DNA from 2 places in the Cupriavidus metallidurans CH34 genome. Region 2 is predicted to be linked to the other one. Evidence: predicted binding sites of a transcription regulator. Region 2 holds the regulator's gene; the other holds the start of a gene.
What was found. The regulator sigma-54, encoded in region 2, starts transcription at its own class of promoters, with help from an activator protein. The targets are predictions, from matches to a motif close to TGGCANGNAANCTGCTTT.
Positions count from the first base shown of each region.

Region 1 (4,572 bases), 720 kb from region 2:
TGCTGATGGCCGTGCCGGCTGCTGACTTCGTGCTGCACAACAGCCTGTTCCTGATTGCTCACTTCCACAACGTGATCATCGGCGGCGTGCTGTTTGGCTACCTGGCCGGCGTGACCTACTGGTGGCCGAAGGCCTTCGGCTTCAAGCTGAACGAGCGTCTGGGCAAGTGCGCCTTCTGGTGCTGGCTGGTGGGCTTCTACTTCGCCTTCATGCCGCTGTACGTGCTGGGCCTGATGGGCATGACCCGTCGTCTGAACCACACCGACAACCCGGCCTGGACGCCGTGGCTGCATCTGGCCGTGGTGGGCGTGGTGTTCGTGGCGCTGGGCATCTTCTTCCAGGTGCTGCAGATCGTCGTGTCGATCCGCGACCGCAAGAAGCTGGCAGACGTGACGGGCGACCCGTGGGGTGGCCGCACGCTGGAATGGGCAACCTCGTCGCCGCCGGCGTTCTACAACTTCGCGCACACCCCGGTGGTGCGTGACCTGGACGCGTTTGCCGACATGAAGGCACGTGGCGAGACGATCCGCACGGATGGCTTCGAGCAGATTCACATGCCGAAGAACACCGCGGCTGGTTTCTACATGGGTGCATTCAGCCTGGTGCTGGGCTTCGCGCTGACGTGGCACATCTGGTGGCTTGCCGCCGTGGGCCTGATCGGCATGGTCGTGGCGTTTATCCGCCGCGCCAACGATGACCACATCGATTACTACGTGCCGGCCTCCGAGGTCGAGCAGATCGAAACGCGCTACCAGCAGCGCATTGCTGCCCAGGGCTGATAACCATGTCGACAGAAGTTCTTGACCGCTTCGGGGCGAAAGCCCCCGCGCATGCGCACTCGCACGACGAGGCGCACGACCACGCGCATCACGACACCAGCGAGAACACCGTCTTCGGTTTCTGGCTGTACCTGATGAGCGACTGCATCTTGTTCGCGTGCCTGTTCGCCGCCTTCGCCGTCCTGCGCGGCGAAGTGGCGGGTGGCCCGTCGGGCAAGGAGATCTTCGAGCTCAACTACGTGCTCGTGGAAACCGCCATCCTGCTGTTCTCGTCGATCACCTACGGCTTTGCCATGGTGTCGATGCAGAACCATCAGAAGGGCCGCGTGATGTTCTGGCTGGGCGTGACGTTCCTGCTGGGCGCCGCGTTCATGGGCATGGAAATCAACGAGTTCGCGCACCTGATTCACGAGGGTGCCGGCCCGAGCCGCAGCGCGTTCCTGTCGTCGTTCTTCACGCTCGTGGGTACCCACGGTCTGCACGTTGCCAGCGGCATGCTGTGGATGCTCGTGCTGATGTGGCAACTGTCGAAGAAGGGCCTGACCCCGGTCGTGGCCAAGCGCCTGAACTGCCTCAGCCTGTTCTGGCACTTCCTGGACGTGGTCTGGATCGGTGTGTTCACCGTGGTCTACCTGATGGGAGCAATGTAAATGGCACAGCAACACGCTTCGACCGCCGCTCACGGCGCGTCGCATGGCCACAGCAGCGTCAAGTCGTATGTGATTGGCTTCGTGCTGGCGGTGATCCTGACCGTGATTCCGTTCAAGATCGTCATGGACGGCACGATGGAACGCGGCACGATGCTGTGGATCATCCTGGGCATGGCGGCCGTGCAGATCGTCGTGCATCTGAAGTACTTCCTGCATCTGGATGGTTCGAACGGTCAGCGCTGGAACGTGATGGCGCTGCTGTTCACGGTACTGATCCTGTTCATTGTGCTGGCCGGTTCGCTCTGGATCATGCACAACATGAACGCCAACATGATGCCGTGGATGAAGTAACGGATCATACGGTCGTTTGAAAAACGGGGCCTTTGGGCCCCGTTTTTTATTGGCCACGGTGCGCAACGCACCGGCATCGGCCACGGCTGCACCGGTTCACGCCGGACCGCACCCGAACGGCGCTGCACATTCGCGGTGCGCCGGCGGATTTCCCTCTGGCCCCGCCGGCGGCACCAGCGTGGTGCGGCACGGTCCCCCTCCCGTCGATTTGTCACGTAATGGTGACCCGGTCACGCGTGTTTCCCTTGGCACGCTAGTTGCAGATGTGCTCTCCGGGGTGCGTAGTCCCTAATCACATACGACAAACTGGGAGCTGCAATGAAACGACGTGACATGCTGAAGCTGTCGGCGGTGGCCGCCGCGGCGATGATCGGTACCAGCCCGCTGATGGCGCAGACCAAGGAGCCGATCAAGGTCGGCATCCTGCATTCGCTATCGGGCACGATGGCCATCTCCGAAACGTCGCTCAAGGACGTGGCGCTGATGACGATCGACGAGATCAACAAGAGCGGCGGCGTGCTGGGCCGCAAGCTCGAGCCCGTGGTGGTGGACCCCGCTTCCAACTGGCCGCTCTTCGCGGAGAAGGCGCGTCAGCTCATCACCAAGGACAAGGTGGCGGTCACGTTCGGATGCTGGACGTCGGTATCGCGCAAGTCGGTGCTCCCGGTCTATGAGGAAACCAACGCGCTGCTGTTCTACCCGGTGCAGTACGAAGGTGAGGAGATGTCGAAGAACGTGTTTTACACGGGCGCGGCACCCAACCAGCAGGCGATCCCGGCGGTGGAATACCTGATGAGCAAGGAGGGCGGCGGTGCGAAGCGCTTCTTCCTGCTGGGTACCGACTACGTCTATCCGCGCACTACCAACAAGATCCTGCGTGCGTTCCTGAAGAGCAAGGGCGTGGAGGACAAGGACATCGAAGAGGTTTACACCCCGTTCGGTCATAGCGACTACCAGACCATCGTCGCCAACATCAAGAAGTTCTCGCAGGGTGGCAAGACCGCCGTGATCTCCACGATCAATGGCGACTCGAACGTGCCGTTCTACAAGGAACTCGGCAACGCCGGCCTGAAGGCCAAGGACGTGCCGGTGGTGGCCTTCTCGGTGGGCGAGGAAGAACTGCGCGGCATCGACACCAAGCCGCTGGTGGGCCATCTGGCTGCATGGAACTACTTCATGTCGGTCAAGAACCCCGAGAACGAAGCGTTCAAAAAGCAGTGGGCCGCGTGGGTCAAGGCCAACAACCTGCCGGGCGGCGACAAGCGCGTGACCAACGACCCGATGGAAGCTACCTACGTGGGCATCCATATGTGGGCGCAGGCCGTGAAGAAGGCTGGCAGCACCGATCCGGACAAGGTGCGTGCCGCGATGTACGGCCAGACCTTCAAGGCGCCCGATGGCTTCACGCTGACGATGGGTGACAACCACCATCTCTACAAGCCCGTGATGATTGGCGAGGTCAAGGGCGACGGCCAGTTCTCGGTGGTGTGGAAGACGCCGAAGCCGGTCCGCGCGCAACCGTGGAGCCCGTTCATCGCCGGCAATGAAGGCAAGGCGGACAAGGTGGCGGGGAACTGACGGTCTGTTGCTCCCACTCCCGTGCTCGGGAGTGGGAGCAAACCACAGGTGAATGCCAACAACCCCAAGATGCGATCCATCGCGCGAACCAGGCTCCTGAATGCACCGACCCAATATCCGTACATGGCTGCGTGTCATGCTCGCCGCGCTGCTGCTGGCCGCGGCACCGTTGTGGGCCGCCACGCCGCTGACGCAGGCCGACCTCAAGCCATTGGCCGAGGATGACTACGATGCCAAGACCGCGGCGCTGAACAAGCTCACTCAGGCGCCGGCGGAGCAGGCCGGCCCGATCCTGAAGGCCTTGCAGGATGACGCGCTGCAGTACGCGCCCTCAGTCGGCATGGTGCGCCAGGATGGCGACAAGACCGTCGACGCGGTCACCGGCAAGCCGGTCATCGTGAAGGCGGACGAGCTCGAATCGCTGACGCTGAATAACAGCCTGCGCGCCATCGTCGATAGTGCCGCGAGCAGCCTGGAGCTGCAGTCACCGGACATCGCGGTGCGCACGCAGGCCATCAGTACGCTGTTCGATCAACCAGAGAACGCTTCGCGTGCGGCGGTGGAGGCCGCGCGCAAGGCCGAGGCCGATGCCGGACTGCGGGCGAGGCTCGACGTGATCTGGGCCAACACGGTTCTCGCGCAAGGTGCCGAAGCGGGCCGGGACGCGCGTATCGAGGCGATTCGCATCCTCGGCCACGACAGCAATCCGCAATCGCGCCAGAAGCTGATGCCGCTGGTCGAGCGCGACGCGGCCGGCAAGTACAAAGAGGCCGACGAAGGCGTGCGCGTGGCCGCGCAAGTGGCCATTGACCAGTTGCGGACCGAACAGCGCCGCGCCGAACTGCTCGGCAACCTGTTCGCGGGTCTGAGCCTTGGCAGCGTGCTGCTGCTGGCGGCGCTGGGTCTGGCGATCACGTATGGGCTGATCGGCGTCATCAACATGGCGCACGGCGAGTTTCTGATGATCGGCGCCTATGCCACCTACGTGGTGCAGACGCTGTTTCGTGCCTGCGCGCCCAATGCGTTCGACTGGTACCTCGTGGCGGCCGTGCCTGCGTCCTTCCTGGCTGCCGGAGCCGTCGGTTTCGCGCTCGAGCGAATCGTGCTGCGCCATCTCTATGGCCGCCCGCTGGAGACGCTGCTGGCCACGTTCGGTGTCAGCCTGCTGATGATGCAGGCCGTGCGTACGATCTTCGGCGCGCAGAACGTGGAAG
Region 1 covers NC_007973.1:1,035,523-1,040,094, forward strand. Annotated here, with positions in the region: gene cyoB (cytochrome o ubiquinol oxidase subunit I) at 1-779, shown strand, start outside; gene cyoC (cytochrome o ubiquinol oxidase subunit III) at 785-1,429, shown strand; gene cyoD (cytochrome o ubiquinol oxidase subunit IV) at 1,430-1,780, shown strand; gene urtA (urea ABC transporter substrate-binding protein) at 2,099-3,358, shown strand; gene urtB (urea ABC transporter permease subunit UrtB) at 3,459-4,572, shown strand, end outside.
Region 1: urtA (urea ABC transporter substrate-binding protein) is a predicted target of sigma-54. The motif match lies at 2,027-2,044, and genes of this name have one in related genera.

Region 2 (4,572 bases):
GTATCGTGTTGCGGACGGCGGCTTCCACCAGCACGGCGAGGTTTCGGCCGGCTGCCACCTGGATCTTCACCATGTGGATCGGGAGGCCAAGAACGTCGAGGTACTGGGAATCAAGCGGCAGGCGCTCGAACTCGCCGTCGTTGCGGCGCACCAATTGCACCACGAGCTTGAGCTTCATCTTCCGCCGCACGGCGGTCTCACCGAAGATCGTCTTGATGTCGAGCAGGCCCAGGCCGCGGACTTCAAGCAGGTTCTGCAGCAGCGGCGGGCAGCGGCCCTCAATGAAATCCGGGCCAAGCCGCACGAAATCGACGGCGTCGTCGGCCACCAGGCCGTGTCCGCGCGAGATCAGTTCCAGGCCCAGTTCGCTCTTGCCAAGGCCCGACTCACCCATGATCAGCACGCCCATGCCGAGGATGTCGAGGAACACGCCGTGCATGGTGACGCGCGGTGCGGAGATGCGCGACAGGTACAGGCGGAGGTGGTCGATGACGGCCGCCGAGGATACCGGCGTCGTGAACAGTGGAGTCGATGAGCGCGTGCAGCGCAGTTCCAGGTCGGGCGGCGGCTCCATGCCATCCGCCACCACCAGGAATGGCGGCTCCAGCAGGATCAGCTCGCCCATCTGACGCTTGCGGGGTTCGTCGTCGAGGCGCTGGTAGTAAAGGATCTCGGGTTTGCCGAGTACCTGAATCCGGTTCGGGTGGATCAGGTTCAGGTGGCCGACCAGATCGGCAGCCGATGTTGCCTCCCGCGCGAATTCCACGTCGAAGGCACGATCGGCCCCTTCCAGACCGGCGACCCAGGAGAGTTTGATGTCGGCTGCGTTGTCGTCGAAGATCGACTGGGAGGTGACGCCGGTGAGTTCCATGCGGGATGACTTTTCGGGAGGGGCTGTATCGCGGGTATCGCGTCAGGCTGCGCTGGCCTGCCGTCGTGTCAGGGGTGCCACTGGGTCAGTAACTCGTGGACCGCTTCGGGCGTGGGTAACGTGGCCAGTCCTTCACGCATTTCCCGGTCCGACAACAACTGGGCGATTTCCGAAAGAATCTCCAGATGCTGCTGGGTGGCCTGCTCGGGCACAAGCAGGAAGATCAGCAGCGACACCGGTTTGCCGTCGGGCGATTCGAACGGAATTGGCTCGGCCAGGCGCATGAAGGCAGCCAGAGGCTGCTTGAGTCCCTTGATGCGGCCATGCGGAATGGCGACGCCGGCGCCAAGACCGGTGGACCCGAGCGATTCGCGCGCGAACAGGTTGTCGGTCACGGTGGCCCGGGCTACGCCATGGTTGTTCTCGAACAGGAGCCCGGCTTGCTCGAAGACCCGCTTCTTGCTGGTGACGGTGACGTCGAGATTAATGTTGCCGGGTGGCAGCAATTTGGCCAAACGATTCATGGGCGATGCACGAGGAGTCAGAAAGGCGAGCCGACGCACATGAGTCGTCCCGCTGCGTTGGGCAATTCAGGCTATTGAGCGCAAAAGGACGCCCGCATTGGAGCGTCCGGCCATTATAGAGCAGGGCCACTGCGCACTTGTGCGCTGCGGCGCCGGCGCCGCGAGTGGTGCCGCGAGCTTGCCGGTCGGATTGCCCACCCAGAAAACTGCCACCCGCCATCGCGTGATCTTTTGCCACGCGGAATGCCGGGCCGGTTGTCCGGGGCCGTCCTGTCTGTAGTTGTTGTATGGCGCAGCATACACCGAGCGGCGTCAGTTGCGAACACCCCCGGCTGACCAAATGTTGCAGGGCTGGTACTCGGGTAACGGGTGCGCCAGCGGCGCGTCCGCCTCGCGCCCATCAAAAAAGCCGCGCAGATGCGCGGCTTTGCTCTTCCTATCTATCCTCTAAGGGGCGACCTGGTGTCGCCGCCAACTTATTGTTGTTGTAGTTGTTCGGCGGCCATCTGGTACTTGACCGCTTCCCGGTCATGCCCTTGCACGCGGTCCTTGTAGCGGATCACCTGGCGGTCGAGCTTGTCGACCAGGCAGTCGATTGCAGCATAAAGGTCTTCATGATGCGCTTCGACGAAGATGTCCTTGCCCTTGAGGTGCAGGTTGATTTCCGCGTACTGACGCTTGTCCTTTTCCTTATGGTTGTCTACGGATAGCAGCACGCTTACGCCAATGACCTGATCGAAATGTCTGACAATTCGCTCCAGTTTCGTTTCCACATACTCACGCAGCGGCGGCGTGATGTCGAGGTGGTGTCCACTGATCTTGAAGTTCATAGCGCTTCTCCTTCTGAAAGAGCCGCACCAGGCAGGCGGTTGCGGCTCGGCTACAAAGTCTTGCGGAGATTGACTGCGGGGATCTTCAGCGCTTCGCGGTACTTGGCCACCGTGCGGCGTGCGACCACAAAGCCCTGTTCGCCCAGCAACTCGGCGATGCGGCTGTCGGAAAGGGGATTCCTGGGTTCTTCGGCTCCTATCAGTTGCTTGATCAGCGCGCGGATCGCCGTGGATGAGGCCGCGCCGCCAGTCTCCGTGGAGACGTGGCTACCAAAGAAGTACTTCAACTCGAAAGTACCCATCGGCGTGGCCATGTATTTATTCGTAGTCACCCGGGAAATGGTCGACTCGTGTAGACCCAGTGTATCGGCAATCTCCCGCAAAACCAAGGGGCGCATCGCGATTTCCCCGTGCGAGAAAAAGTTCCTTTGACGCTCCACAATTGCCTGCGCAACACGCAGGATCGTGTCGAAACGCTGCTGAATGTTCTTGATGAGCCACCGCGCCTCCTGGAGCTTCTGCTGCAGCCCGGCCGCGCCCGCTTCCCCTTTTGCACCGCGCAAAATCTGCGCGTACATGTCGTTGATGCGCAGACGCGGCATCACGTCGGGATTGAGCTGTGCGATCCAGCTACTGCCACTCTTGCGCACGAACACATCCGGTACCACGAAGTCCGCTTCCGGACGGCTGTAGGCATGTCCGGGATACGGTGCGAGCGAGCGGATCAGATCGTGCGCGGCCTTAAGTGCAATTTCGTCAACCTGCAGGGCTTTCTTGAGCCGCGTGTAGTCACGCACGGCCAATAACTCCAGGTGGTGGTTGACGATCGATAATGCAAGGTCCCGCTGCGGATGTTGCAGACGGCGCAGTTGCAGGGTGAGGCATTCCGCCGCGTTGCGCGCACCCACGCCAGGCGGGTCGAAGCTCTGCAGCAGGGTCAGTATCGCCTGCACTTCATCGACTTCGAATTCGAGTTCCTTGGGCAGTTCCGAACAGATCTCGTCGAGCGTTGCGCCCAGGTAGCCGTCGTCGTCAAGCGACTCGATCAGGAAGATGGCCAGGCCCTTGTCACGCGTGGAGATCTTCAGCGGCGTGAGCTGTTCCATCAGGTATTCGCGCAGCGTGGGTTCCGCTTCGCGAAGCTGCATCGGCGTCTTCTCGTCATCATCGCCCTGAGGCCGGCGAGCGAAATCGTCCAGGCTCCAGTCGCTGCCGTAATCGTCACCCGCGCTGTCGCCGTAGCTGTCGTCTTCGCCATTGGCGCCGTTCGCGCGATCGTCGCCGTTACCTTGCGGTTCGGAAGATGCTGGCGCCGGGGCGCTTTGCACGTTGACCGACCCGTCCGCGGCCACGCGCAGCGGGCTTTCGATCCAGTCGTTCTCGCGTTCGAGCAGTGGATTCTCGGTCAGCGCCTGCTCGACTTCCTGTTGCAGCTCCAGTGTGGATAACTGCAGCAGCCGGATGGACTGCTGCAGTTGAGGAGTCAGAGCCAGATGCTGGGAAAGTCGAAGCTGAAGCGATGGTTTCATGCGACCTATTCTATGCGCATCTTCCCGTTGTTGGAACGGAAATTGCTATCGCCTATCGCTGACACTTCGTGATCGCCAACGGCTAGTTGACGAATGCTGCAAAGCGGCGTCGCGGCCGCTTGATCACATGCGGAAGTTCTCGCCCAGATAGACGCGTCGCACAGACTCGTTGGCGATGATTTCCTCGGGCTGTCCCTCGGCCAGCACGGTGCCTTCGCTGATGATGTATGCGTGGTCGCAGATGCCCAGCGTTTCGCGCACGTTGTGGTCGGTAATCAGCACGCCGATGTTGCGTGCCTTCAGGAAGCTGACGATGCGCTGGATCTCGCCCACGGCGATCGGGTCCACGCCCGCGAATGGTTCGTCGAGCAGGATGAAGCGCGGCGCCGACGCCAGCGCGCGCGCGATTTCCACGCGGCGGCGCTCGCCGCCCGACAGCGACAGCGCCGGGTTGTTGCGCAGGTGGGCGATCTGCAGGTCATCGAGCAGCGAGTCGAGCCGGCGATCGATTTCCTGCTTGGGCAGCGGCTTGCCGTTGACCACCTGCAGTTCCAGCACCGCGCGGATGTTCTCCTCCACGTTGAGCTTGCGGAAGACAGAGGCTTCCTGCGGGAGGTAGGACAGTCCCATGCGCGCGCGCTCGTGGATGGCCAGGCCGCTGATGTGCTGGCCATCGAGCACGATATCGCCTTCGTCCAGCGCGACCAGTCCGACGATCATGTAGAACGACGTGGTCTTGCCCGCGCCGTTCGGGCCGAGCAGGCCGACGACCTCGCCGCTCTTGACGTCGAGCGAGACGTCCTTGACCACGGTGCGCG
Region 2 covers NC_007973.1:316,343-320,914, forward strand. Annotated here, with positions in the region: gene hprK (HPr(Ser) kinase/phosphatase) at 1-871, opposite strand, end outside; gene ptsN (PTS IIA-like nitrogen regulatory protein PtsN) at 940-1,395, opposite strand; gene hpf (ribosome hibernation-promoting factor, HPF/YfiA family) at 1,872-2,225, opposite strand; gene RMET_RS01540 (RNA polymerase factor sigma-54) at 2,276-3,754, opposite strand; gene lptB (LPS export ABC transporter ATP-binding protein) at 3,878-4,572, opposite strand, start outside.